DNA from 2 places in the Nonomuraea sp. NPDC003727 genome. Region 2 is predicted to be linked to the other one. Evidence: riboswitches for the same ligand, from Rfam matches in the RefSeq annotation. Region 2 holds a riboswitch; the other holds the start of a gene.

Region 1 (11,698 bases), on a different contig from region 2:
GGGCGCGGGCCGGCCGGCGGCGCTGAGAAGCGATCTCCCGCTCGCTGAGCGCCCCGTCGACCGCCTGGCGGGCGTCGACGACCCGATGGACACGACCGACTGGTTCGCGCCTCCGGGCGCCGGGTCGGTGATCGCGATCGTGGCGACCGACGCGCCGCTGCTGCCTGGCCAGTGCAAGGCGCCGGCCCGCAGGGTGCCGATGGGCCTGGCCAGGACGGTCACGACGGGCAGCCACTTCTCCGGCGACATCTTGCTGGCCTTCTCCACGGCCAACGCGGGCGCGCTGACGAGCGGCTTCGTCACCGAGGAGGACTACCAGAACCTGCGGTTCGTGCCGTGGGGGCGGATGGACCCGTTCTACGCCGCGGTCGTGGCGGCGGTGAAGGAGGCCGTGCTGAACGCCCTGGCGGCGGCACGGGAGATGACCGGCAGGAACGGGCAGCGCTCCCCCGCGCTGCCCGTCGACCGGGTCGTCGGGCTGGTCACGGCCTGAGCCGTCCGGGACACCGGCGGCTCAGCCGGGAAGCGGGAAGCAGGAAGCAGGAAGCAGCGGGCCGGAATCGGCGGGCTCAGCGCGCGGCGGGGACCGGGCGGGGCAGGCGCGGGATGCCGGTGAGCCTGTTCTCCTCGCGCAGCGTGCGCAGCTGCTCGACCTCGAAGGTCCAGCGCGCGCCGTCGGGGGTCGCCTTGGCCTTGCGCCGGGCGATGCGGTCGTCGTAGGCCTTCACGCCGAACATGGCGCGCTGACCGGCCTCGGCGGCGCGCAGGGCGTCGGTGAGCGCCTTGTCGAGCAGCAGCCCCGCCGCGTGCAGCTCGACCTCGGGCGCCGCGGCCGTGCGCAGCTCGTGGACGACGGCCTCGGCCTGCCTGGCCTTCTCGATCAGGGCGGGGAAGCTCTTGGAGATCTCCTGGTCGGCGTGGAAGCGCACCTCGGCCTCACGGCTCACACGCGGACGGAAAAACGCCATCGGACAGCTCCCTTTCAGTCGTTACGAGCGGTAGCGTACGCGGTTCCGGCCCCGAACACCCACTCGGGTGGGCCGTCGCCGTCCCTCTGGCCACAGGTCGGGCGGCACGCCGGGGTGCGGCGGACGCGTGACCGCCTTTACAAAGTATGGCAAGATGATCTCCATGCCGGCCAAGCGACCACCCGTGCCCCTGTCCCGCGAGCGCATCATCGACGCGGCCCTGCACATCGCCGACGGCCAGGGCCTGCGCAGGCTGACCATGCGCAGGCTCGGCGACGCCCTCCAGGTGGAGGCCATGGCCATCTACCATCACCTGCCGCGGGGCAAGGAGGCGCTGATGGACGCGCTGGCCGAGCACGTGACCGCCATCCAGGTCGATCCGGCCCCCAGCTGGCAGGAGACGGCCAGGCAGTGGTGCAGGGCGCAGCGGGCGGCGCTCAGGGAGCACCCGGGCGTGCTCGCGCTGGCCCTGACCAAACCCCCCAAAGGGGCTACGGCGATCGCCATCGTGGAGCAGGTCGAGCAGCTGACGGAGGCGGGGCTGACCGACGCCGCCGAGGCCGTCCGCACGATGCGCGCCTTCGTGTTCGGCAGCGTCGCGGTGGAGGTGCAGCAGTCGGGATGGGCCGACCCGGAACGCGACACCTGGGTGCGCCACGACGAGCGCGCCGACGCCGACTTCGAGCGCGGCCTGGAGGCCATGCTGCGCGGTCTGGCCGCGTAACAGAGGGTTTACCGGCCCGTCAGCGTGTCGAAGCCGGCCCGTTATCGTAGGTGAGGCACGCTGTGTCGTAGGTCACATGGTCTGAACCACCCGGGGATCCTCCTTGAATCGTCCTAACGGGCTATGTCGGAAAGTGTGACGCACGCCGCACACTTGGCGCAGAATACGAAACAGCCCGAGCCGCTCCCCCGCCGCTTCCAGCGAGGGAGCCCAGTCAAGAGATATCGGAGGCACGCCGATGTGCCCGCACGACCCGGCCTGTCCGTCTGCTGAGGCGCCCGACCGCGAGGCCGCACGCACCCTCGCGTCGCATCCCGAGCAGGGATGGAGCCTTCTGTGCAACGGTGTGGTCCTCTTCGAGGACACCGGGGAGCTCCTGCCCAGCGGCGACGTCATCGCCCCGCACCGGCCGCTGCCGCTGGTCGGCGCCGCCTGACAGTCAGTACCGCGCCGCGAGCCAGTCGGCGACCACCTCGCCGACCTTCGCGGGATCCTTCTTGAGGTCGTGCCCTTCGCCCGGCAGCACAACCAGACGTGCGGCGTCGGCGGCGTCGGGCACCCCGAAGGGGTCCCTGTCCCCGTTCACCACCAGCACGTCGACCCCCGCACCGCGCAGCTCGTCGGCGCGGGAGCGTTCCGGCTTCCCCGGCGGATGCAGGGGGAAGGCCAGCGCCACCACGGCGTCCGCACCCGCCGCCTTCGCCGTACGGCACGCGACCCTGGCGCCGTTGCTCCTGCCGCCCTGCACGAGCGGAAGCCCCGGATAGCGCCCGGTCAGCTCCGTGATGACGGCCAGCCACGCCTCGTCCTGCCGCGCGGGCGAGCCCGGCGCCCTGGCACCCGCCCGCCTGAACGGCTGGGTCACCCTGGCCACCGTGGCCCCCCTGTCCATGGCGGCGTCCCGTACGGCCAGCAGGTCCGGCGCGTCCACGCCGCCGGCCGAGCCATGAGTGAGCACCAGCAGGAACCTGGGCCGTTCCACCTCGTCGACGTCGACCAGTGCCGCCCCCCGCGGCGTCGTGATCTCCACCCTCCAACGGTAGCCGCAGGGGTGCCCCCCGCCTCGCACCGGCCCACGTCCGGCGCCCGTGTCCGGTGTCCACACCCGGCGCGGCGCCTCCGCCCACACCCCGTGCCCCGCGCCCGCGCCCCGCCCACGCCTCGCGCCCGGTGCCCGGTGCCCCGCGCCCCGCCCACGCCCCGTGCCCGGTGCCCCGCGCCGCCACCCACGCCCCGTGCCCGGTGTACCCGGCGCCCGCGCCCGCGTCCGGGCCCGCGCCCGGCGCTTGGGGCCGTGCTCACGCGCCGGGGCTGAGCGCGTCCCTGTCGAAGCGGAGCCTTACCTGCGCGGCCAGTTCCTCGTCGGCGTGCGACAGGCCGTACTGCCAGACCTCGTCAGCGGCCTCGCCCCTCCCGCGCAGGGGCAGGGTGCGGGCGAGCAGCTCGATCGCCAGCGCGCTCGTCTCCGCCTCGTGCCCCGCCTCCTGCCCGGCTTCCTGCCCCGCCTCGACGGCGCCGGCGAACTCCGCGCACGCCAGCTCGAGATGGGCGATGCCGAGCAGCACCCGCAGCCGCGCCTCGTGGGCGCCTTCGGCCAGCGGCAGGGCCTCGACCAGCACCGTGGCGGCCTCGCCCGGCTCTCCGGTGTCCAGCAGCAGTTCGGCGAGCTCCTGGGCGGCGCGGGGGCTCAGCTCGGGGTCGCCGACGGCGATGGCCGCCCGCAGCTCGCGTTCGGCCTCCTCCTCGCCGGCGGCCAGGTGGGCCAGCGCCAGGTGCGCCAGCGGCAGGTAGGCGGCCGTCCCCATGCCGATCACGGCCTGCCAGGCTCCTCTGGCCTGCTCGGCGTTCCCCTCGCGTTCGAAGCCGCGCGCGAGGTGGCAGGCGGCCTGGGCCGCGTACTCGGGGTGGCCGGTGGCCAGCGCGGCCCGCGCCGCCGCTCTGGCGCCCGCGACGTCGCCCCGCTCCTCCAGCACCACGGCCAGGCCCACGGCCGCCTGGGCCCGGTCGCGTCCCTCGGGGTCGGCGGCCAGCTCGGCGAAGATCGCCGCCGCGCCCTCGAGGTCGCCGCTCTCGGCGAGGCGGCGGGCACGGTCGAGCGGGCCGGTGGTCAGCGGGGTGTCGAGCTCGGGGGACGTCAACAAGGCTCCTTGGAGACCGGTGGGGATCAACCGATGACGATCAACGTCGAGCCTAACGATTTCCGGCCGCCGCGTCGCCCGACATGACCATCCTGTGCACGGGTGTTGGCTACGTCCCCACCTGAGATGCCGAACGGGCGGCCCCCCTCGCAGGGGAGGCCGCCCGTTCGGTTCCGCTCAGTCCTCGTACGCCGACAGGGGCGGGCAGGCGCAGACCAGGTTGCGGTCGCCGTAGGCCTGGTCGATCCTGCGGACGGGCGAGAAGTACTTCCCGTCGCGCAGCCCCTGGACGGGGTAGGCGGCCTCGGTCCTGGTGTACGGGTGCGGCCACTCGTCGGCCACCAGCGACTCGGCGGTGTGCGGGGCGTTGCGCAGCGGGTTGTCGGTCTTGTCGTAGGTGCCGTCGGCCACCTTGGCGATCTCGCCGCGGATGGCGGCCATCGCCTCGACGAACCTGTCGAGCTCGGCCAGGTCCTCGCTCTCGGTCGGCTCGATCATCAGCGTGCCGGCGACGGGGAAGGACATCGTCGGGGCGTGGAAGCCGTAGTCGATGAGGCGCTTGGCCACGTCGTCGACCGTGACGCCGGTCTCCTTGGTGATCTGGCGCAGGTCGATGATGCACTCGTGGGCGACCAGGCCGCCGCGTCCGGTGTAGAGGACAGGGTAGTGCGGGGCCAGGCGGCGGGCGAGGTAGTTGGCCGACAGGATGGCCTGCTCGGTCGCGGCCTTGAGGCCCTCGCCGCCCATCAGCCTGACGTAGGCCCACGAGATCGGCAGGATGCCGGCCGAGCCGTACGGCGCGGCCGAGACCGGGCCGACCGGCGAGCCGTCGCGCAGCGGGTGGCCCGGCAGGTAGGCGGCCAGGTGACCGCGCACGGCCACCGGACCGACGCCGGGGCCGCCGCCGCCGTGCGGGATGCAGAAGGTCTTGTGCAGGTTGAGGTGGGAGACGTCGGCACCGAACTCGCCCGGCTTGGCCAGGCCGACGAGGGCGTTGAGGTTGGCCCCGTCGACGTAGACCTGGCCGCCGGCGGCGTGGACCTTGGCGCAGACCTCGGTGATCGTCTCCTCGTAGACGCCGTGCGTGGACGGGTAGGTCACCATGATCGCGGCCAGCGACTCGGCGTGCTTGTCGATCTTGGCTTCGAGGTCGGCCAGGTCGACGTTGCCGTTGTCGTCGCAGGCCACGACCACCACGCGCATGCCCGCCATGACCGCGCTGGCGGCGTTGGTGCCGTGCGCGGAGGAGGGGATGAGGCAGACGTCGCGGTGCGCGTCGCCGTTGGCGCGGTGGTAGGCGCGGATGGCCAGCAGCCCGGCGAACTCGCCCTGCGAGCCGGCGTTCGGCTGGATGGAGACGGCGTCGTAGCCGGTCACCTCGGCCAGCCAGGCCTCCAGCGTCTCGACCAGCTCGACGTAGCCGCCGGCCTGGGAGAGCGGCGCGTAGGGGTGGATGCCCGCGAACTCGGGCCAGGTGATCGGCTCCATCTCGGTGGTGGCGTTGAGCTTCATCGTGCAGGAGCCGAGCGGGATCATCGACCGGTCGAGGGCGATGTCCTTGTCCTGGAGCCGGCGCAGGTAGCGCAGCATCGAGGTCTCGGAGTGGTGGCTGTGGAAGACCGGGTGGGTGAGGTAGTCGCTCTCCCTGGCCAGGCCCTCGGGCAGGGCGTCCTCGGCGGCCAGGTCGGTCAGCGAGACGCTCACGCCGAAGGCGGCGGCGACCTGCTCCAGGTGGGCCAGGGTGGTCTTCTCGTCGCAGGCGACCGAGACGTGGTCGGCGTCGGCCTGCCAGAGGTTGACGCCGCGCTCGGCGGCCGCGGCGACCACCTGGGCCGCCTTGCCGGGCACGCGGGCAAGCACGGTGTCGAAGAAACCGTCGTGGACGATCTCGACACGCCCGGCGCGCAGGGCCGCGGCGAGCGTGACGGCCATGCGGTGGGTGCGCTGGGCGATGCGGCGCAGCCCCTCGGGGCCGTGGTAGACGGCGTACATGCCGGCGATGACGGCCAGCAGCACCTGGGCGGTGCAGATGTTGCTGGTGGCCTTCTCGCGGCGGATGTGCTGCTCGCGGGTCTGCAGGGCCAGGCGGTAGGCGGGGTCGCCGTCGGCGTCCACCGACACGCCGACGAGCCGGCCCGGCATCTGGCGCTGCAGGCCCTCGCGGACCGACATGTAGGCGGCGTGCGGGCCGCCGAAGCCGAACGGCACGCCGAAGCGCTGCGAGGAGCCGATGGCGATGTCGGCGCCGAGCTCGCCGGGGGCCGCGACCAGCGTCAGCGACAGCAGGTCGGCCGCGGCCACGACCAGCGCGCCGCCCGCGTGGGCGGTCTCGGCCAGGGCGCGGAAGTCGCGCAGGCGGCCGGAGGCGCCCGGGTACTGCACGAGCACGCCGAAGCACTCGGGCAGCTCACCGTCGAGGGAGTCGACGACCAGCTCGATGCCCAGCGGCTCGGCCCGGGTGGCCAGTACGGCCTTGGTCTGGGGCAGCGCGTCGGCGTCGACGACGAAGACGTTGCTCTTGGACCTGCCCGCGCGGCGCGCCAGCGTCATCGCCTCGGCGGCGGCGGTGGCCTCGTCCAGCAGGGAGGCACCGGCCACGTCGAGACCGGTCAGGTCGGAGACGACGGTCTGGAAGTTGAGCAGCGCCTCCAGGCGGCCCTGGGAGATCTCCGGCTGGTAGGGCGTGTAGGCGGTGTACCAGCCCGGGTTCTCCAGCAGGTTGCGCCTGATCACCGCGGGGGTGACGGTGTCGTAGTAGCCCAGGCCGATCATGGAGGTGAGCACCTGGTTGCGGCCGGCCAGCGCCCGCAGTTCGGCGATCACTTCGCTCTCGCCCGCCGCGACGGGCAGCTTCAGCTGGTCCTTGGCCCTGATGGCCTCGGGTACGGCCACCGCTACCAGGTCGGCGACCGACTCGAAGCCGACCGCCTCCAGCATCTTGGCCTGCTCGCCGTCCGAGGGACCGATGTGGCGGGTCGCGAACGGCGGTGCAGCGAGGTCGCTGAGGGGCTCGGTCATGGAAACTGCCTCCCAAGGCTGGTGGAGAGCACGGGCGTCTGCCGGGTCTCCCCCTCTGTCATCAACCTGAGAGGTTCGCCCGCGGGGTCGCGGGCTTGCACCGTCGGTGAGACGCGCCTGGCGGGCGTGCCTGCTTTCCAGAGTGGCCTCGTCCGAGCGGTACTGGGTGCCTGAGAGATTCCGGGGAGGGTTGCTCCTTCGGCGCCCCGGTGGCCCGGGGACTCTCCCGCTCGGGGTCGTCGGCTCCAGCCCTAGGCTACCAGTGTCCGGGAATCAGCCCATTCGCCGGGCTCTGCGGCGCTGGGCGAGTTCGTCAGTGGGATGGTCGGCCGGGACGGTGTCCTCGACCGCCGCTCGTTCCCCCGGCAGCTCCGCGAGCGATCCCTCGACTTCGCGCCAGACCCTGCCCAGCGCGATACCGAACACTCCCTGACCGCCTTGCAGCAGGTCGATGACCTCGTCGGCCGAGGTGCACTCGTAGACGCTGACGCCGTCGCTCATGAGCGTGATCCTGCTCAGGTCGCCGACGCCCCGATCTCTCAGGTGCTGTACGGCGGTGCGGATCTGCTGGAGCGACACGCCGGTGTCGAGCAGCCGCTTGACGACCTTGAGCACCAGGATGTCGCGGAAGCTGTAGAGCCGCTGCGAGCCGGATCCGTGCGCGGCTCTTATCGTCGGCTCGACCAGGCCCGTGCGCGCCCAGTAGTCCAGTTGCCTGTAGGTGATGCCGGCCGCCGCGCAGGCCGTGGGGCCGCGATAGCCGATGTCGGCAGGCAGCGTCGTGGGCTGCTCGTCGAAGAGCAGGCCCTGCTCACCGGCACGCTGGCGCGCGGTTTCGCGCCGCACCGGATCTTCCTGGCCGGCCGTCTTTCCCTCGCCGCTGCTGACCGCCACGCGGACCTCCGGCTTTCTCTCATCCCGTGGTCTGATCTGGGGGTTCGTAAATGACAACCACAGGTTTCACTTGCACCGTAGGACCGTGACCATCCGCAGTCAACGATCCGGCTCGGCGCGTCGCGAAGCGTAAATGCAGTGAAATGCGTACCCCAGGTGGCGACCAAGGGTACGAGCCTTCACGAAGGGAGTCCTACCCCGCGCGTCCGAAGTCCTCGGGCGTGATGGTGTCAAGGAACTCCCTGAACTTCTCCACCTCATCCTCCTGGTCATCGGGGATGATCACTCCGGCCTCCTGCACGACCTCCTCGCTGGCGAAGATCCGCGCACCGGTGCGCAGCGCGAGGGCGATGGAGTCGGAGGGGCGCGCGCTGACCTCCACGCCGTTGGAGAAGACCAGATCGGCGAAGAAGATCCCGTCACGCAGAGCGACGATGTTGACCGCACGCAGGCCGACGCCCAACGCGCTCAGCACGTCCCTGAACAGGTCGTGGGTCAAGGGCCTGGGCGGCGGTTCCTCCGCCTGGGCGAGCGCGATGGCCGTGGCTTCGGTCATTCCTATCCAGATCGGGAGAAACCTCTCACCCTGCGCCTCCTTGAGCAGAACGATCGGCTGATTTGTGGGCATTTCAACGCGAACGCCCACTACCTCCATCTGCAACACGGGCTGCTCCGAATTCACGATCCATGGGCCGCATCTACCGCACTTCAACGTAACACCCACTGGGTAGGTAATATCCCCTGCCCCCGAGGCTTCCCGCCAACCTACCGGGCTCCCGGGCCGCCTCGGCGGGCGCCCGCATCCCCGACGGCAGCGGGCGAGCGGAATTTCCGGTTTTTTCGGGATGCCGCCCTGCGGGTCAGCCGCCCAGGGCCGAGCGGACGGCGGTGCGCAACAGAGCGGCGTGCAGCTCGAGCAACTGGCCGGACAGCTGCCTGGCCGTCTCGTCGGCCTCGCCGATGGCGCCCGGAGCGCGCCGCTTGAGGATGGGGGCGACGGCCTGCTCCACCAGACCGGCCTCGCGCTCGGCGGCGGCCCTGACCGCGCGCAGGTGCCGGGCGTGCAGGCCGTACCGGGCCAGGGCGCCGACGCTGCGCGCCACCTTGACCGCGTCCTCGTCGTAGCGCCGGGCGACCGGCGCGAGCAGGCCGTAGTCCTCCAGCTCGGTGAGGGTCTCGTCGTCGAGCCCGCTGGCCTCCAGCAGCTCGGCGCGGCTGAACCGGACCTCCTTGGTCTCGGGCAGCGCCCGGGGACGGCCGAGCTCGTCGGCCATCCTGTCCTTGATGACCCGCAGCGGCAGGTAGTGGTCGCGCTGCTCGGTGAGGATGAAGCGCAGCTGCTCCACGTGCATGTAGGTGAACTTGCGATAGCCCGAGGGGCTGCGCTCGGGCTCGATCAGCCCCTCGCTCTCCAGGAAACGGATCTTGGAGACGGTGACGTCGGGGAACTCGCCCTGCAGAAGGGCGAGCACCTCCCCGATGCTCATGTGCGAACGCGCCGCCTGGGAGCTCATGCGCCCCGCGTGAGGAAGACGAGGCGGAACTTACCGATCTGCACCTCGTCGCCGCTGTGGAGGGGCACCTCCTCGATGCGCTCCCTGTTGACGTAGGTGCCGTTGAGGCTGCCGACGTCGCGGACGGTGAAGGCGCCGCCGGGATGGCGGTAGAACTCCACGTGACGCCGCGAGACCGTGATGTCGTCGAGGAAGATGTCGCTCTCGGGATGCCGGCCCGTCGTGGTCAGGTCGCGGTCGAGCCGGAAGCGGCTGCCGGCGTTGGGACCACGGGTGACCACCAGCAGCGCCGCGCCGGGCGGCAGCTGCTCGACGGCGGCCCGCTCGGCCAGCAGGGCGTCGGCCGTCTCCGCCTCATACGCCTCGATTCCCGCGACGGAGATCGTCGAGGTGGTGTCCCCTGAGACCTCGTGTCTGGTCAGCGGCGACCCACACCGGGAGCAGAAGCGGGCATCCTCGGGGTTGGCATGACCGCACTGCGTACAGTAGACGTACGGCATCGATCGGCTCGGCCTCCTACCGCGAGAACGCGGCGACGGTTGATCAGGGCGCCCCACGCCTCTCGCTTAGTTCACGTTTGCGAATGCCGCAACTTACGCTGATCACGAGCAAAGGTCAAGGCGAGACGCCGCACGACGGGTTCGGACGGTGACAAAGTTACCGCCGAGCCGCCCTCAAGGTCCATGCCGCCGCGCCAGTTGTGTTGTCACGTTCCCGCCGCCTGCTCGACGACGCGCGCCCATCTGTCGAGAAATGCCTCCGCTGTGTCGAAATCATGCGCCTCGGCCCACAGGTCGGTGGCGGGTTCGCTGGCGGCGGGCAGGATCAGCGCCCAGCGCCCGTCGTCGCCGACCACCCGCACGCCGTCGGTGGTGTCGATGTCGAAACCCTCGGCGGCCTCGATGACCGAGCGCATCACCGCACCCTTGGTGGCCCACGGCGTCGGGACGGTCCGCTTGAGCAGCTTGGCCTCGGGGATGCGCGCGTCGATCTGGCTGAGCGTCAGGCGGGTGCGGGCCACCAGGCCGAGCAGGCGCAGGAAGGCCGCCAGGCCGTCCACCGTGGCCCCGAACTCCGGCACGATGAAACCGCCCCTGCCGTCCCCCGCGAAGATCATGTACGGCTTGGCGGCGGCGGAGGTGAGCGCGTCGAGCGAGGTCGAGGTCCACTCGACCTGGACGCCGTGGAAGCGGCACACCTGCTCGGCCACCCTGGTCGTGGTGACGGGCAGCGCCACCCTGCCGCGGCGGCGCTCGGCGGCGACCAGGTCGAGCACCACCAGCAGCGCGCGCTCCTCGCTGATGAGCTGGCCCATCTCGTCGACCAGGGCGATGCGCTCGCCGACCGGGTCGAAGCGGACGCCGAAGGCGGCCCGGGAGGAGCCGACGAGCTCCGACAGGCGCTGCAGGTCCCGGCGGCGCTCGGCGAGCGTCTCGGTGGGCGAGGCGGAGTCGAGCCTGGCGTTGACGGTCAGCACCTCGACGCCGAGGCGGCCGAGCAGGGTGGGCAGGACCACCGAGGAGGTGCCGCCCGCGCAGTCGACGACCACCTTCATGCCGTCCACGCCGGTCATGTCGACGCAGCGCAGCAGTTCCTGCGCGTAGTCCTCCACCGCCCTGGCGGGGAAGCTCAGCTCGGCGATCTCGCCGGGGAAGGCCCGGCGGAACTCCTGGCGCGAGAAGACGCGCTCCAGCTTGCGCTGGGCGGCGGGGGTGAGATCGGCGCCGTGGGAGTCCATGAAGACGATGTCGACGCTCTGCGGGTCGCCCGAGGTGGTGCGCAGCGCGATCCCGCCGCCGGCGGGCCTGCGGGAGGTGTGGAAGCGGGCCACGGGCAGCGGCATGGCCTCCAGGTCGAGCACGTCGATGGCGCTCGCGGTCAGCGCGCTGATCACCGCGCGCTTGAGCGCCCTGGCCGCGCGGGAGGAGTCGCGCGAGGTGATGACCTGGTCGCCCTTCTTCAGGGTGGTGGCGTAGGCGCTGGCCAGCCGTACGCAGAGCTCGGGGGTGATCTCGACGTTGACCAGGCCGCTGACGCCGCGCGGGCCGAACAGGCTGCGCTGGCCGCGCGACTCCCAGATGACGCTGGTGTTGACGACCGCGCCGGCCTCGACGGTCTTGAAGGGATAGACCTTGACGCCGCTGGAGACGTAGGCCTCGGCCTCGATGACGCACTCGTCGCCGACGACGGCGTTCTCGGCGATGCGGGCGCCGGTCATCAGGTCGGTGTTCTTGCCGATGACGCAGCCGCGCAGGTGCGCGCCGGGGCCGATGTAGACGTTGTCGTGGACGACCGCGCGGTGCAGGAAGGCCCCTTCGCGCACGACGGCGTTGCTGCCGAGCACGGTGTACTCGCGCAGCTCGGCCCCGGCCTCGATCTTGACGTAGTCGCCGATGAGCAGCGGGCCCTTCAGGACGGCCTCGGGGTCCACCTCGGCGCCCT
Region 2 (14,730 bases):
GCCCTTGCGGTCGAGCGCCGTGACCGTGTCGCCGACCTTGAACCCCTGCTTGCGCGCGGTGTTCTCGTCGACGACCGCCTGGTCGGCGCCAGCGGGGGCGGTGCCGTCCGTGATCGTGGTCCGGTCGGTGACCGAGATCGCGGTGGTCGGCAGGTCCCCGATCGTCTTGCCGTTCCTGCCCAGCAGCGGGGCGTTGCCGCGCACCTGGCCCTGGGCGTCGGTCACGCCGTCCAGGTCGCGCAGCCGGTCGAGGAGCGGCCCGGGGAGCGACTTCTCCGGCTTCGGCAGGACGGCGACCGCCACCTTCTCGGCGTCCGACGTCACCTTCTGCGCGAACCCGGCCTCGATGGTGTCGGTGAGAACGAACGTGCCCGCGATGAAGCCCACGCCCAGGGTGATCGCCAGCGAGGTGAGCAGCAGGCGCAGCCTGTGCGCCCGCAGGCTTGCGAGGGTCGTCTTGATCACTTGGCTTCCAGCCTCATCAGCGTGTCGAGAACCGACTGGGGCGTGGGCTGGGCCAGTTCGCTGACCAGCTGGCCGTCGCGCAGGAAGACGACACGGTCGGCGTAGGAGGCGGCGACGGGGTCGTGGGTGACCATCACGATGGTCTGGTTGAGCTCGCGGACACTGGTGCGCAGGAACGACAGCACCTCGGCGCCGCTGCGCGAGTCGAGGTTGCCCGTCGGCTCGTCGGCGAAGATCACCTGCGGTTTGCTGATCAGTGCCCTCGCGACGGCGACGCGCTGCTGCTGGCCGCCGGACAGCTCGGTCGGCCGGTGGCCGAGCCTGTCCTTCAGGCCGACGGTCTCGATGACCCGGTCGAACAGCACGGTGTCGGCCTGGCGTCCGGCGATCTCCAGCGGCAGCCGGATGTTCTCCTCGGCGGTCAGCGTCGGCAGCAGGTTGAACGCCTGGAAGATGAAGCCGATCCGGTCCCTGCGCAGCAGGGTGAGCTGCTTGTCGCCGAGCCCGGTCAGCTCGACGTCACCGATGTGGACGTGGCCGCCGGTGACCGTGTCGAGCCCGGCCAGGCAGTGCATCAACGTCGACTTGCCCGAGCCCGACGGGCCCATGATCGCGGTGAAGGCGCCGGTGGCGAAGGAGACGTCCACGCCGCGCAGCGCGTGGACCCGCGTGTCGCCCTCCCCGTAGGTCTTGGTCAGTCCGGTGGCCACCACGGCGGGCCGTAGAGATATCTGTGTCGCTGTCACGCACAAGACGCTATGGGCGGAACAACCGCATTCCCTGGGACCCGAGGAGGGACTTCCCGTCACACCTGAGATGACCCGTATCAGCCTTTCGGCCGATCCGGGATGCGCGGTGCGAGCCGGTCGGGGCTCCGCTCCGGCGACCGGTCGGACGGCACGATCAGCCCCGCCTCGTAGGCGTAGACCACGACCTGCGCCCGGTCGCGCACCCCCAGCTTGGCCAGCACCCTGCCCAGGTGCGTCTTCACCGTCGCCTCCGCCAGCGCCAGCCGCTCGGCGATCTCGGTGTTGGACAGGCCGCGCGCCACCAGCATCATGACCTCGTGCTCCCTGGCCGTCAGCAGGCTGCCGTCGGGCAGCCGCTCGGCGGTCAGCTGCCCGGCGAACCTGTCGAGCAGCCGGCGGGTGGCGCTGGGCGCCATCACCGCGTCGCCGTTGTGCACCGAGCGGATCGCGCTGACCAGGTCGGACGGCGGCACGTCCTTCAGCAGGAAGCCGGAGGCGCCCGCCTTGATCGCCGAGTAGGCGTACTCGTCCAGGTCGAACGTGGTCAGGATGAGCACCTTCGGGCCGTCGATCAGCCTGGTCGCCTCGACGCCGTCCATCCTCGGCATGCGCACGTCCATGAGGACGACGTCGACCTGGACCTCCTTCAGCAGCTCCAGCGCCGAGACGCCGTCGCCGGCCTCGGCCACCACCTCGATATCGGGCTGGGCGCCGAGCACCATCCGGAAACCGGCGCGCAGCAGCTCCTGGTCGTCGACCAGCATGACCCGGATCATGCGGCCACCGGCAGCCTGGCCAGCACCTCGAAGCCGCCGCCCGGCCGGGGGGCGGCCTGGACGGCTCCGCCGTACATGGAGACCCGCTCCCGCATGCCGAGCAGGCCGTGGCCGCCCACGCCGCGTGGAGCGGCGGCGCCCCTGCCGTTGTCGGTGATACGGACCACGAGTTCGCCCCTGCCGTACTCCATCTCCACCGTGGCCCTCGCGCCGGGTCCGCCGTGCTTGAGGGTGTTGGTCAGCGCCTCCTGGACCAGCCGGTAGATCGCCAGCTGCTCGCCCTCCGGCAGGTCCTGCGGGGTGCCGCTCACGCGCAGGTCCACCGGCAGGCCGGAGCCGCGCACCAGCTCCTCCAGCTGGGCCAGACCGGGCTGCGGGGTGTAGTCGGCGGCCTCGCCCGCCGGGTCGGCGGCGTTCTCGCGCAGCACGCCCACCAGGCGCCGCATCTCCGCCAGCGCCTCGCGACCGGTCTTCGAGATCGCGTGGACGGCCTGCCTGGCCTGCTCGGGATCGGTGTCGATGGCGTAGCTCGCCCCGTCGGCCTGCACGATGATCACGCTGACGTTGTGCGCGACCACGTCGTGCAGTTCCCTGGCGATCCTGGCCCGCTCGGCCGCCGCCGCCATCCTGGCCTGCTGGTCGCGTTCGCGTTCGGCCCGCTCGGCCCGCTCCTCCAGACCCTCCAGGTAGCGGCGGCGCGTGTTGGCGTAGATGCCGGTCAGCCAGATCATGACCACGAAGAACGAGCAGCTCAGGAACATGCCGAGGCTGACGGTGTCCCACTGGGACAGGGCCAGGAAGATGCCGAGCTCGGAGACCAGGCCCGCCGCCAGCGCCCACTTGAACGTGCACTGGCTGGCCATGGCGTACATCGCGACCAGCACCGCGCTGTTGGCGGGGAAGGCTGGGACCTCGGTCAGCCACTGCGCGAAGCTGATCAGCGCGACGAGGGCGAACACGGTGCGGGGATGGCTGTTGCGCCAGAACAGCGGCACCACGAGCGTCGCCGTCAGGACCAGGTAACCCACCAGGTCGATCGGTGGACGGACCGTGGGCTGGGTGTAGGAGACCGCCAGGGCGGCGCACAGCGCGATGAGGGGGGTGACCCACAGGACGTCCGTGAGCATGCGGCGATGCTGCGACCAGGCTCGAATCTTGCCGAACACTCCATCACTGTACGTATCGCCACGGGGCCGCCCTTCCGTCTGGAGTCGGAGGCTGATGTACGACCCTGGTCGCATGCCGGATTTACGCGGTATTTATGGGGCATCCGGCATTGTCATCGGTGGGAGCGCCCTCTGGGCGAGTAAAGGGAGATCGTGATGGCGGATCATGATCGCGCCGCAGGGCCGCGCGGTGAAGAGGAAGCACCGCGCGGCCCGGACCCCGAGAGCGCCCCACCACCCGCTTCCGGCGCGTCGCAGGCAGGACCACCGCCTCCGCCGTCCCCGCCGCCTCCGCCGCGGGAGACCTTCGCCGGGTTCGTCCGGCAGAAGCACGCCCAGATCATCGGCGCCGGGCTCATCGGCCTGTTGGCCGGCGGCGTTCTCGGCGGCGCCGCCGTGGCGATCCTGTTCCGCGTCGCCGACCACGGCGACCGTCCCCGGACGGCCCGCTGGGAAGACCATGGCAGGCACCGCTTCGGCGGGCCCGAAAGCTACCGGTTGGACGGCCCGGAAGGGCACCGCTTAGGCGGCCCCGAGGTGTATCGCTGGGGTGGCCCCGAAGGGTACCGGGGGGAGCCGCCCGCCGAGTGCTGGTTCACCCCGCGCGGCCGGACCTGCACCTACCCGTACGCCCGCCCGCCGCTGCCGTCGCCCATGCCGACCACCTCCGTCACCGTGGTGCCGCCGCCGACCGTTGTGCCCACGGTCAAGCCCACGCCTACCGGCTGACCGGCTACCCGCACGCCCCGAGCGTTGTGCCCACGGTCAAGCTCACGCCTACCGGCTGACCGGCTACCCGCACGCCCCGAGCGGACGGCCCTTCGCGTCGAGGTCGACGCCGATGGGCGCGTCCTCGCCCGGGACGCGCGCCTCGACCCTGGTCGACCCGACCCACCGGAGGTCCTCCCTCTCGAGATCGAGGTCGGGACAGGACAGCGACCACTCGCGGCTGAGCAGGCCGGCGTCCTCGCGGATGCTGAGCGTCATCGTGGTCTCGAAGATGCCGTGCTGCTCCCGCACGATCAGGATGAGCGGGCCCGGCCCCTTCACCGCGGCCACCTCGACGGAGTCGAAGATCGACCAGCGCAGCCCGTAGGCCGACCAGCCGAGCATCCCGGCGATCGTCGCGATCACGACGACTGCCCTGGCCCACGGTGTCGGCCTGACCAGCTCGCGCACGCCCAGCCCGCCGAGGACCAGGGCGGTCAGGCCGAACAGCAGCGGGTGGTCGAGCGTGTCGTTGAGCAGGACGAGCTCGGTGGTGACGGTCCTGGTGACGACGACCGTGGCGGCCAGGACGAAGGCGGGGGCCAGGTACAGGAGCGCCAGGAGGGGCCTTCGGGGCATATGGGGGATTATGCCGGTTCTTCTGCTGGAGTACGCGGGATGGGCGGGCGGTCACCGGCTACCCCGGTGGCCGCCCGCCCGCTTGCCGTACAGCCACCGGCTACCCGGTCGCCGCCGGCCCGCTTGCCGTACGGACGCGCTCGCCTAGGAACGGATCAGACGGGCTGCCAGAGAGCCGGCACGTTGGGCGGCTCCCAGCCCGGCAGCGAGGTGTGGGCGATCCGGCAGCGGTACCGGACGCCCTGGTAGCTGACCACGTCACCCACCGCGTACGGCGTCCACGCCGCCCACGTGGTCTCCCCGCCGCCGCCGACCGTCAGCGTGAAGCGGGCCGAGTGGTCGGCGGCGGTGCCGTCGGCGTTGACGGTGATCGGGTACGCCCCCGGCGCCGTACCCGAGGCCGTGGCGATCGTCAGCGTCGCCGTCTGGCCCGAGGTGATGGTCCGCGGGTCGACGGTGACGGTGACCCCGCTGGGCACGTCGGCCGCCGACAGCGTGACGCTCTGCGGATTGCCCGAGGTGACCTGGGTGGACAGCGTGGCCGTGGCCGTCTGCCCCGGCTGCACGGTGGCCGACGACGGGTTCAGCGTCACCGTGTAGTCGTCGGCCGCGCCGCCGCCGACGGCCAGCTTCCACAGCACGTAGGCCGCGGCGTCGGCGTTGCGGTCGAGCGCCGTGGTGCTGACGTTGGCCGGGTAGGTGTCGCACGCGGAGTGGTAGCAGCGGTCGAACGCCTGCCCGGCGGTGCCGCCCCACTTGGCCGCCTGGGCCGTCGTCTTGACCGCCTCGGCGCCGGTGAAGACCCCGCCGACCCTGACGCCCGCGTCCTTGAACGGGGCGTGGTCGCTGCGCCCGTCGCCCGCGGTCTCGATCTCGGTCTGGACGCCGATGCCCGCGTAGTAGTCGTTGAACAGCCGCTGCAGCTGCGCGTCGTCGTCGTAGACGAAGTAGCCCGGGTTGGGCGAGCCGGTCATGTCGAAGTTCAGGTAGGCCTCGATGCCGGACACGCCGCTGGTCTGCACGTAGTACTGCGAGCCGCGCAGCCCCAGCTCCTCGGCGCCCCACCAGGCGAAGCGCACGTGCTTGGTCAGGGTGGGGTTACGGCCGGCCAGCGTGAGGGCCAGCTCCAGCAGCGAGGAGGAGCCGGTGCCGTTGTCGTTGACGCCGGGCCCCGCGGAGACGCTGTCGAGGTGGCTGCCCAGCATGACCACCTGGCCGGCCGGGCCGCCGGGCCAGTCGGCGATCAGGTTCTGGTGGGTCCTGCCGCCGTAGGTGAAGTTCTGCACCTGGGTGGCGTATCCGGCCGCGTCGAGCTTGCCCCTGATGTAGGTGAGCGCCGAGGTGTAGCCGGTGCTCGGCGAGGGGCGCGGGCCGATGCTCTGCAGCTGGCTCAGGTGCGCGGTGAGGTTGGCCACCGGGATGTCGGGCGTGCCGGGGCCGGGCGGCGTGCCGACGGTCAGCGTGAAGGCCGCCTGCCTGTCGACGTCCGTGCCGTCGGCCATGACGGTGACGGAGTGGGCGCCGACCGGGGTGCCCGACGAGGTGGACAGGGTCAGCGTGGAGGTCTGCCCCGCCGTGATGGTGGCGGGGGAGAAGGCCGCCGTCACGCCGGACGGCAGCGTGCCGGTGCCCAGGGTGATCGACTGGGCGGTGCCGATCGCGGTCGTCCGCACGGTCGTGGTCGCCTGCTGGCCCGGCTGGACCGTGCGCGAGGCGGGGTCGAGCGCCACGGTGAAGTCGCTGCCCTGCTGGCAGGTCGGCTCGCCCGCCTGCGCCGGCACGCTGACGCCGGACCAGGCCTCCTTGACGACGTTGAACTCCACACAGCTGCCCGGGTACAGGGTCTTGGCCGCGTTGAGCGTGGCGACGCGGGCCTTGGCGTGGGTCCACGGGAGCGTCTTGGTGTTCAGCGCGCTCATGAAGATCTCACCGGCCTTGCGGATGCCGATACCGGTGATCGCCGGGCCGTTGTCGCACCGCGAGCTGGCCGGCTTGCCCTGCGGGTTGGTGCCCTCCGCCACCAGGTAGAACCAGTGGTTCTGCGGCCCCGCGCCCGCGTGCACCTCGGGGGCGGGCAGCCGGAAGCAGTTGGGGTCGCCGAGCGCCGACGGGTTGTACATGTTGCGGATCGGCCCCGAGCCGCTCAGGTTGACCTCCTCGCCCACCAGGTAGTCGGGCGGGTCGAGGGTGGCGGGCTCGTTGACGTAGTGCTCGGTCAGCGCGCCGAAGATGTCGCCGGTCGACTCGTTCAGGCCGCCCGTCTCGTTGCCGCTGCCGGGGCCGCCGGGGGTGGTGTGGAAGATGCCGTGGCCGTACTCGTGGCCGACCACGTCCATCGCGGTGAGCTGCTGCGTGCCCGCGGAGTTGCGGCCGAAGCTGGTGTAGGAGCCCGTCCAGTAGGCGTTCACCTCGGCCAGGCCGACTCGCGCGGGGAAGCCGCCGCCGCGGCCGTCGATGCCGTCGCGGCTGAGCCAGTCGCGCAGCATGTCCCATTCCTTCTGGACCGCGAACAGCGTGTCGACGCAAGCGGTCTCCAGGTTGGTGCCGGTGCCGTTGCCCCAGGTGTCGTCGGTGCCGGTGTAGGCCTGGCCGTTCTGGCCGCCGCACTGGAGGCCGCGCCGGGTCGGGTCGACCATCGAGTACGACGGCGAGGTGGCGATCTGGACGGGGTTGCCGTTGTAGTAGCTGTTGCCGGTGCCCGCGCGCACCTCGTCCCACTCGTCGACGATCTGGCCGGACGACGCGTCGACGTAGACGTGCAGCTTGCTGGGCGCCTTGGCGGTCTTCCCCTCGACGACCACCTCCCAGGCCAGCCGGGGCCGCTCGCCGGCGGCGTGGATCGCGAGGGTGGGGGTGCCGACGCCGGAGACCGTGGGCACCCGCTTGCGGGCGGCGAGCGCGGCCTGCTCGGCGGTCACGGTGGGGGTGGCGGGAGCGGCCGCTTCGGCGCGCTGGCCCGTGGTCACCTGGTGGACGACCTGGCCCGATTCGTCGGTGACGATGACGACGTCGCCGCCGTAGACGGGCAGGCCCGCGTGCGTGCGGGCGTAGGTCAGGTACTGCTGTCCGCGCACGCCGCCGACCGAGGAGACGAGCGCGAACTCGTCGTCGGCGGTGGCGAACAGGGCCTCGGAGTGGGCCAGGAGGGCGCTCTGGGCGGCCGACGCGGCGGTGCGGCGTTCGGCGGGGGTGGGCGGGTCCGCCGCCGCGGTCGTGGTCACGACCAGTGCCAGCGCGAGCATGGCGGCAGCACCCAGCCGGAGGGTGGGTTTCACTCTCGTGCTCCTTGGGGGTGTCGGGCGAGGAGTCGTCCCAAGTTGACCGCGAGAGTAAAAGGCTTAGTAAGCCAACATTTTCCTATAATTTGACGTTATATGCGGCCGTGGCGCTTCAGCCAGGCCTGATACACGGGCGCCCGCCGGGCCTCGCTCCAGTACGTCTTGGTCACCGTCTGCACCAGATCGCCGGCCAGCGCCGCCAGCGGGCCCTTCTCGTGCCACCCGAGCAGGTGGCGGAAGCGCAGCGGGGCACCGCGCAGCGGCCTGATCACGATGCCGTCCCTGGCGGGCGCGGTGGCCTGGAACAGCCCGACGCACCTGCCCTCGCCGATCAGGTCGAGCGCCACCTCCAGGTTCACCGCGAAGGTGACGCGCTGCGTGAAGCCGTGCTCGGCGCAGGTCGCCGCCATGTGCTCGCGCGGCCCCGACTCCAGTAGCGACGGCTGCGCCCAGTCCTCCTGCGCGAGGTCGCCCAGCTCCACCTCCTCCGCGCCCGCGAGAGGATGCCGGGAGGACAGGCCGACGAACAGCGGCTCGGTGGCGATCACCGCGTAGCGGGTGCCCCGCGGCGGGACGAGCTCGTGTCCCGGGTAGTCGTCGAGCGTGGCCAGCTCGATCCGCTCGCTCTCGAGCAGTCCCGGCAACGGGTCCAGGGTGGCCTCGGTGCGCAGGCTGATCTCCGCTCCCGGAAGCAGCCCGTCCAGGCTGCGCGCCAGGTAGATGGCCAGCCGGGTCGGGGCGCACCCCACCCTGATGCGCAGCGGGCCGCCCGGCGGCGAGGCGTAGCGGGCGGCGTCACGCTGGAGCTCGTCGAAGGCCGGGAGCAGGGACCGTGACCGCGTCAGCAACCACTCGCCCCGCGGGGTCGGCCGGACGCCGTCGTGCGAGCGGTCGAACAGCGGCCCGCCCACCATCCGCTCGATCCTGCGCAGCTGGGCGGCGATGCCGGGTTGCGACATGCCCATGGTCGCGGCGGCCTTCGAGATGCTTCCCGTGTCCGCGATGGCGCACAGCACCCTCAGGTGACGAACCTCAAGGTCCACACCGCGAGCTTAAAAGTAAAGAAGCTTTCCAGTAAGGCCCAATCGGGTCAGCGGCGGACGTGGACGCGGACGATCGCGCCCATGTCGTCGACACCCACGTCGCGGCGCACCCTGCCGACGACCTCGCGGTTCAGCTTGGTCACCACGGCGCCCACGTCGGCGAGGGCGGGGCAGGTCACCGCGATCCGCAGCCGGTCCTGGCCCACGACCCGCACCGCCGTACGGCTGATGCCGTCCACGTCCTTCAGGCCCACGCACAGCAGCGCCGTCCCCGTGCCCGAGCGGTTGCCGAGCCTGCCCCAGCCGAGCGCGATGAGCAGCCACCGCAAGGCCAGCAGGGCGGCGAAGACCAGCACGAGCGCGAGCAGCCACGAGACCCACGCATGCGCGGCGACGTAGCCGGCGACGTCGTCCTCCAGGACCCTGGCGTTCCTGCGGGTCCCGAGCTCGCCTCCACCCCGCAGGTAGGCGTAGCCGCCCAGGCCGAGCAGGACACCACCGACGACACCGAGCCCGATCCTGTTGCCGCCGTACTGCCGCATCACAGCCCCTTCCGGCGCAGCCGTACCACGACCTCGCCCGCGCACATCGCGCCGAGCCCGTTCAGCCGCTCGCCGACGGCGGCCCCGGTCCTGCGCAGCATCTCGCCCGTGCGCTCGGCGTCGGAGACGACCGTGACCTCGATCTGCCGGCGGCGCAGCCGTACCCGCACGCTGCGCACCCCGTCGACGTCCTCGGCGACGGCCCTGAGCGTCCTGCGCAGGCCCGACCTGGTGATGCCCATGACGATCCGCGGGTCGGCGGTCTCCAGCGGCACCAGCCTGGACCGGCCCGGCACCAGGGCGAGCCCCAGCAGCACCAGGCCGGTGCCGGCCACGCCGACCGCGCCCAGCATCAGCTCCGGGTCCGACCATGCGGTGCGGGCGGCCAGGGCGAGCACCTGGTCGACGGGCAGCAGGCCGAGCCCGCCGCCCAACAGCCCGGCGAGGACCTCGGCGGCGAGCAGCGTCAGCCCGGCCGACGTCGTGAAGGCCACCGCGACACCGGCGGGGGTTCGTGCCGGTCTGAGCACCCTGGACGCCCTGCGGCGGGGCGTCTCGTGCTCGCTCGGAGCGGCTCCACCAGGCAGGCGGTCCTGGAGTGTTGTCATCACACCGACAGAGGTACAGGGGGCCGCCGCGCCACAAAGCCCTTCCCCGCCGCCGGTTTGCCGGATCTTTGCCGGCGAACATCGGTATTACCCTGCTTCTATGGACGACCGCCAGCGCTACGACAGGGCCACCGCCGCGTTCGAGCCGCCCTTCGCCATCCTCGATCTGGAGGCGTTGCGGGCCAACGCGGCGGGCCTGGTCCGCAGAGCCGGCGGCAAGCCGATCAGGGTGGCGAGCAAGTCGGTCCGCTCGCGTCCCGTCCTCGAACGCATCCTCGCCATGGACGGCTTCAGCGGCGTCATGGCCTTCACCCTGCCCGAGGCGCTGTGGCTGGTCGAGCAGGGGTTCAGCGACGTGCTGGTCGCCTATCCCACCGCCGACAGGACGGCGCTGGCGGCGCTGGCCGCCACCGAGCGGGCCGTGAGGGAGATCACGCTCATGGTCGACTCCGCCGAGCACCTCGACTTCATCGAGTCGGCGGTGCCGGCAGGCGGCCCGGTCCTGCGGCTCTGCCTCGACATCGACGCCGGATACGTCGCCCTCGGCGGGCGCTTCCGCGCCGGCGCCCTGCGCTCCCCGGTCCGCGAACCCGCCCACGCCGCCGACCTGGCCGCCGAGATCGCCAAGCGGCCGGCCTTCCGCCTGGTCGGCCTCATGGCCTACGAGGCACAGATCGCGGGCGTCGGCGACGACCCGCCCGGCAACGCGGCCTTCGCCCGCGCCATCAGGCTGATGCAGGCCCGCTCGGCCCGCGAGCTGATCGTACGGCGCGGCCGCATCGTCAACGCCGTCAGGCAGGTCGCCGACCTCGAGTTCGTCAACGGCGGCGGCACCGGCAGCGTCGACCGCACGGTCAGGGAGAAGGCCGTCACCGAGTGCGCGGCCGGCTCGGGCTTCTTCCACCCCAGGCTCTTCGACTTCTACCGGGGCTTCAGCGGCCGTCCCGCCGCGCTGTTCGCCCTTCCGGTCGTCCGGCGTCCAGGGCTCGGCGTGGTGACCGTGCTCGGCGGCGGCTACCTGGCCTCAGGGGCGCCGGGGCCGTCGCGGCTGCCCCAGCCGTACCTGCCGCCGGGGCTGCGCTACTCCTCCGACGAGGGCGCGGGCGAGGTGCAGACCCCGCTGCTCGGCCAGCCCGCCGAGGACCTGCGCGTCGGCGACAGGGTGTGGTTCCGCCACGCCAAGTCGGGCGAGCTGTGCGAGCGGTTCGCGAGCCTGCTGCTGGTCGAGGGCGACAAGGTCGTCGAGGAGGTCCCGACCTACCGGGGTGAGGGCAGGACCTTCCTCTGACCCGCCACCCTCTGACCCGCACCCTCCGGCTCGGCGCCCGCGAGGCTCGGCGTCCGCGAGGGTGCGTGGCGCCCGTCCTTCGGCCCCTCGCGGGGCGCCCGGCGGGCCGGTGACGCCTGCCCGTCAGCGCCTGCGGCGCCGGCGCCACAGGACGATCGCCGCGCCCACGACCAGCACCGCGCCCACGGCGATCAGCGCCGAGCCGACAGGCCGCTCGTCCTCCCACAGGTCCCCGGCGTCGTCGTCGTAGCGCACCGGCCGCGGCGTCACCCCCACGAGATCGCCGACCGACGCCACGAAGTGCTCGGCCCTCGACTTGACCTCGTCCATGCTGCGCTGGGCCACCCGCTTGGGGCTCACCCGGTCGGCGATGGCGTCAACGGTCCGCGCGAGCTCGGCGCGCGTCCGGGTGATCCTGCGCTCCAGCTCTTCAGGGTCGGTCTCGGCCATGGCTCTCCTTTCTCAGGGTGATCAGTCTGTCAGGTCGCGCCGCCGTACCGCACGGCGGGCGAAACGTGTCCCTTCGATTGGGGTTAGGTTGAGCCCGTGACCGAAACCAAGCTCCAGCCAGGAGACGCCGCTCCGGACTTCACGCTCCCCGCGGCCGACGGCGGCGCCGTCTCCCTCGACGCCTACCGCGGCAAGCGCGTCATCCTGTACTTCTACCCCGCCGCCATGACGCCCGGATGCACCAAGCAGGCGTGCGACTTCCGCGACAACCTCGGTCAGCTGACCGACGAGGGTTTCGTCGTTCTCGGCGTCTCCAAGGACAAGACCGACAAGCTGGTGAAGTTCGTCGAGCGCGACGCGCTGACCTTCCCGCTGCTGTCCGACGTCGACCTGGAGATCCACAAGGCCTACGGCGCGTACGGCGCCAAGAAGCTGTACGGCAAGGAGGTCGTCGGCGTGATCCGCTCGACCTTCGTCATCGGCCCCGACGGGAAGATCGAGCAGGCGCTCTACAACGTGAAGGCGACGGGCCACGTGGCCGGCCTGAAGAAGAAGCTCGGCCTGGTCTGAGGTTTGCGATCAAGTCCGCGGGCTTGATCGCAAACGAGTATCTCGGCCCCGGCCCGGGCGCTAAGCTGATGGCGGTTGCGCGGGCGTGGCGAAATCGGCATACGCGGCAGGTTTAGGTCCTGTTGGTGGTGACACTGTGGGGGTTCGAGTCCCCCCGCCCGCACCTTTCCCTTGATGGCCGGATCCGTACTAGTCTTGCCTACGGACACCGATGAACCCACGCGGGAGAGCGTCCTGGCACCCGGCCAGGACCCCTGAAGGAGCAAGCACTCCCCGCGAACCTCTCAAGGCAAAGGACCGCGCGGGCAAGGTGACCTCTGGAAAGCAGGCCTGCGGGGCCTCGCCGAAGGTGAAAGTCCGGCAAAACCGGGTGAAGCTCTCAGGCACCGATGACAGAGGGGGAGGATCCTGGCATCCAACCCATCCTGAGGTGCGAACAATGTCCCGACCGACACCGCTACGAGACGTACACGAGAGCCTCGGCGCGACGCTGACCGACTTCGCCGGCTGGTTGATGCCGCTGCGCTACGGGAGCGAGTCCGCCGAGCACAAGGCCGTACGCGAGCGGGCCGGGCTGTTCGACCTGTCCCACATGGGGGAGATCTTCGTGACCGGCCCGCAGGCCGGCGAGGCGCTCGACTACGCGCTGGTCGGCCACCTGTCCGTGCTCGCGCCCGGCCGCGCCCGCTACACGATGATCGTCAACGAGCAGGGCGGGGTCCTCGACGACCTCATCGTCTACCGCCTGGCCGACGACGAGTACATGGTCGTCGCCAACGCCTCCAACTACCCCATGGTCGCCGAGCGCCTCACCGAGCGCGCCGAGGGCTTCGACGCGGTCGTCGACGACCGCTCCGACCAGTACGCGCTCATCGCGATCCAGGGCCCGCGCGCCCAGGAGATCCTCGCCACGCTCACCGACGCCGACCTCGCGGGCCTGAAGTACTACGCCGGCCTGCCCGGCACGGTCGCCGGCGCCGAGGCGCTCATCGCCCGCACCGGCTACACCGGCGAGGACGGCTTCGAACTCTTCGTCGCCAACGCCGACGCCGTCGCGCTGTGGCACGCGCTGGCCAAGGCGGGCGAGCCGTACGAGATCATGCCCGCCGGCCTGTCCAGCCGTGACACGCTCCGCCTCGAGGCCGGCATGCCGCTGTACGGCAACGAGCTCGGCGTCTCGCTCACGCCCTTCGACGCCGGCCTCGGCCGCGTGGTGAAGTTCGACAAGCCCGGCGACTTCGTCGGCAGGGCCGCGCTCGAACAGGTCAAGGACGTCCCGCCGCGCCGCCGCCTCGTCGGCCTGGTCGCGACGGGTCGCAGGGTCCCTCGCCATGGGTTCCCTGTCACCAGTGACGGGGCCGTCGTGGGCGAGGTGACCAGCGGCGCGCCGTCGCAGACCCTCGGCAAGCCCATCGCGATGGCGTACGTGGACACTGGGATAGAAGAAGGTCTGGCCGTTGACATCCGGGGCAGCCAAGAGGGCGTGGACCTGGTTGAGCTGCCTTTCTACAGGAGGAACAAGTGAGCAGCATTCCCGACGATCTGAGCTACACCAAGGAGCACGAGTGGGTCGCCGGACTCGACGACGGCCTGACCCTGACGGTGGGCATCACGGCCTATGCCGCCGAGGCGCTGGGCGACGTGGTCTATGTGCAGCTGCCCGAGGTCGGTGCGACGTTCGAGGCCGGTGACTCGATCGGCGAGGTCGAGTCGACCAAGTCCGTGAGCGAGATCTACGCCCCTGTCTCCGGCGAGGTCGTCGAGGTCAACCAGGCCGTCGTGGACAAGCCCGACCTGGTCAACAGCGAGCCGTACGGCGAGGGCTGGATGTTCAGGGTGCGCGTGTCCGGCGACCCCGAGGACCTGCTGAGCGCGGAGGAGTACACCGCGCTCACGTCAGGCGACAACTGACACACCCGCCGGGGTCCGTCCGGGCCCCGGCATTCACCCCCCGAGAGTTGGGATGCATCAATGGCGATCAGCGTCTTCGACCTCTTCAAGATCGGTATCGGGCCGTCGAGCTCGCACACCGGCGGGCCGATGGCGGCCGCGCACCGCTTCGCCCGGGGGCTGCGCGCCGACGGGCTGCTGGAGCGGGTGGAGCGGGTGCGGGTGGTGCTGTACGGCTCGCTCGGGCTGACCGGTAAGGGGCACGGCAGCGACAAGGCGGTGCTGCTGGGGCTGTCGGGGGACAAGCCGGAGCTGGTCGATGTCGACCGGGTCGACGAGCGGCTGGCCGAGATGCGCGCCTCGGGGCGGATCCGGGTGTTCGGCGAGCGGGAGATCCCGTTCGTGGTGGGCGAGGACCTGGTGTTCGAGCGGAAGATCTCGTTGCCGGAGCATCCGAACGGGATGCGGTTCACCGCGTTGGACGGCACCGGGCAGGTGGTGCGGGAGAAGGTGTACTTCTCGGTGGGCGGCGGGTTCGTGGTCGATGAGTCGGCGACG

What was found. Region 2 has a riboswitch for glycine ahead of gcvT (glycine cleavage system aminomethyltransferase GcvT). Riboswitches for the same ligand answer to the same signal wherever they lie in the genome.
Region 1: another riboswitch for glycine. It lies ahead of gcvP (aminomethyl-transferring glycine dehydrogenase); the one in region 2 lies ahead of gcvT (glycine cleavage system aminomethyltransferase GcvT).

Annotation. Positions count from the first base shown of each region.
Region 1 is NZ_JBSFNE010000011.1:64,700-76,397, forward strand. It holds gene ACWDLG_RS27400 (P1 family peptidase) at 1-493, shown strand, start outside; gene ACWDLG_RS27405 (hypothetical protein) at 570-947, opposite strand; gene ACWDLG_RS27410 (TetR/AcrR family transcriptional regulator C-terminal domain-containing protein) at 1,132-1,692, shown strand; gene ACWDLG_RS27415 (DUF5999 family protein) at 1,931-2,128, shown strand; gene ACWDLG_RS27420 (alpha/beta hydrolase family protein) at 2,132-2,722, opposite strand; gene ACWDLG_RS27425 (hypothetical protein) at 2,991-3,830, opposite strand; gene gcvP (aminomethyl-transferring glycine dehydrogenase) at 4,008-6,848, opposite strand; glycine riboswitch at 6,996-7,087, opposite strand; gene ACWDLG_RS27435 (MerR family transcriptional regulator) at 7,122-7,742, opposite strand; gene ACWDLG_RS27440 (bifunctional nuclease family protein) at 7,936-8,406, opposite strand; gene ftsR (transcriptional regulator FtsR) at 8,603-9,229, opposite strand; gene ACWDLG_RS27450 (FHA domain-containing protein) at 9,253-9,756, opposite strand; gene ACWDLG_RS27455 (sugar phosphate nucleotidyltransferase) at 9,963-11,698, opposite strand, start outside.
Region 2 is NZ_JBSFNE010000013.1:32-14,761, reverse strand. It holds gene ACWDLG_RS30525 (ABC transporter permease) at 1-465, opposite strand, end outside; gene ACWDLG_RS30520 (ABC transporter ATP-binding protein) at 462-1,211, opposite strand; gene ACWDLG_RS30515 (response regulator) at 1,292-1,990, opposite strand; gene ACWDLG_RS30510 (sensor histidine kinase) at 1,987-3,231, opposite strand; gene ACWDLG_RS30505 (hypothetical protein) at 3,313-3,885, shown strand; gene ACWDLG_RS30500 (hypothetical protein) at 3,949-4,503, opposite strand; gene ACWDLG_RS30495 (M28 family peptidase) at 4,659-7,778, opposite strand; gene ACWDLG_RS30490 (LysR family transcriptional regulator) at 7,874-8,824, opposite strand; gene ACWDLG_RS30485 (hypothetical protein) at 8,872-9,366, opposite strand; gene ACWDLG_RS30480 (DUF6286 domain-containing protein) at 9,366-9,974, opposite strand; gene ACWDLG_RS30475 (amino acid deaminase/aldolase) at 10,075-11,262, shown strand; gene ACWDLG_RS30470 (DUF3618 domain-containing protein) at 11,386-11,712, opposite strand; gene bcp (thioredoxin-dependent thiol peroxidase) at 11,809-12,282, shown strand; tRNA gene ACWDLG_RS30460 (tRNA-Leu) at 12,362-12,445, shown strand; glycine riboswitch at 12,495-12,592, shown strand; glycine riboswitch at 12,593-12,688, shown strand; gene gcvT (glycine cleavage system aminomethyltransferase GcvT) at 12,722-13,807, shown strand; gene gcvH (glycine cleavage system protein GcvH) at 13,804-14,193, shown strand; partial or broken gene ACWDLG_RS30445 (serine dehydratase beta chain) at 14,254-14,730, shown strand, end outside.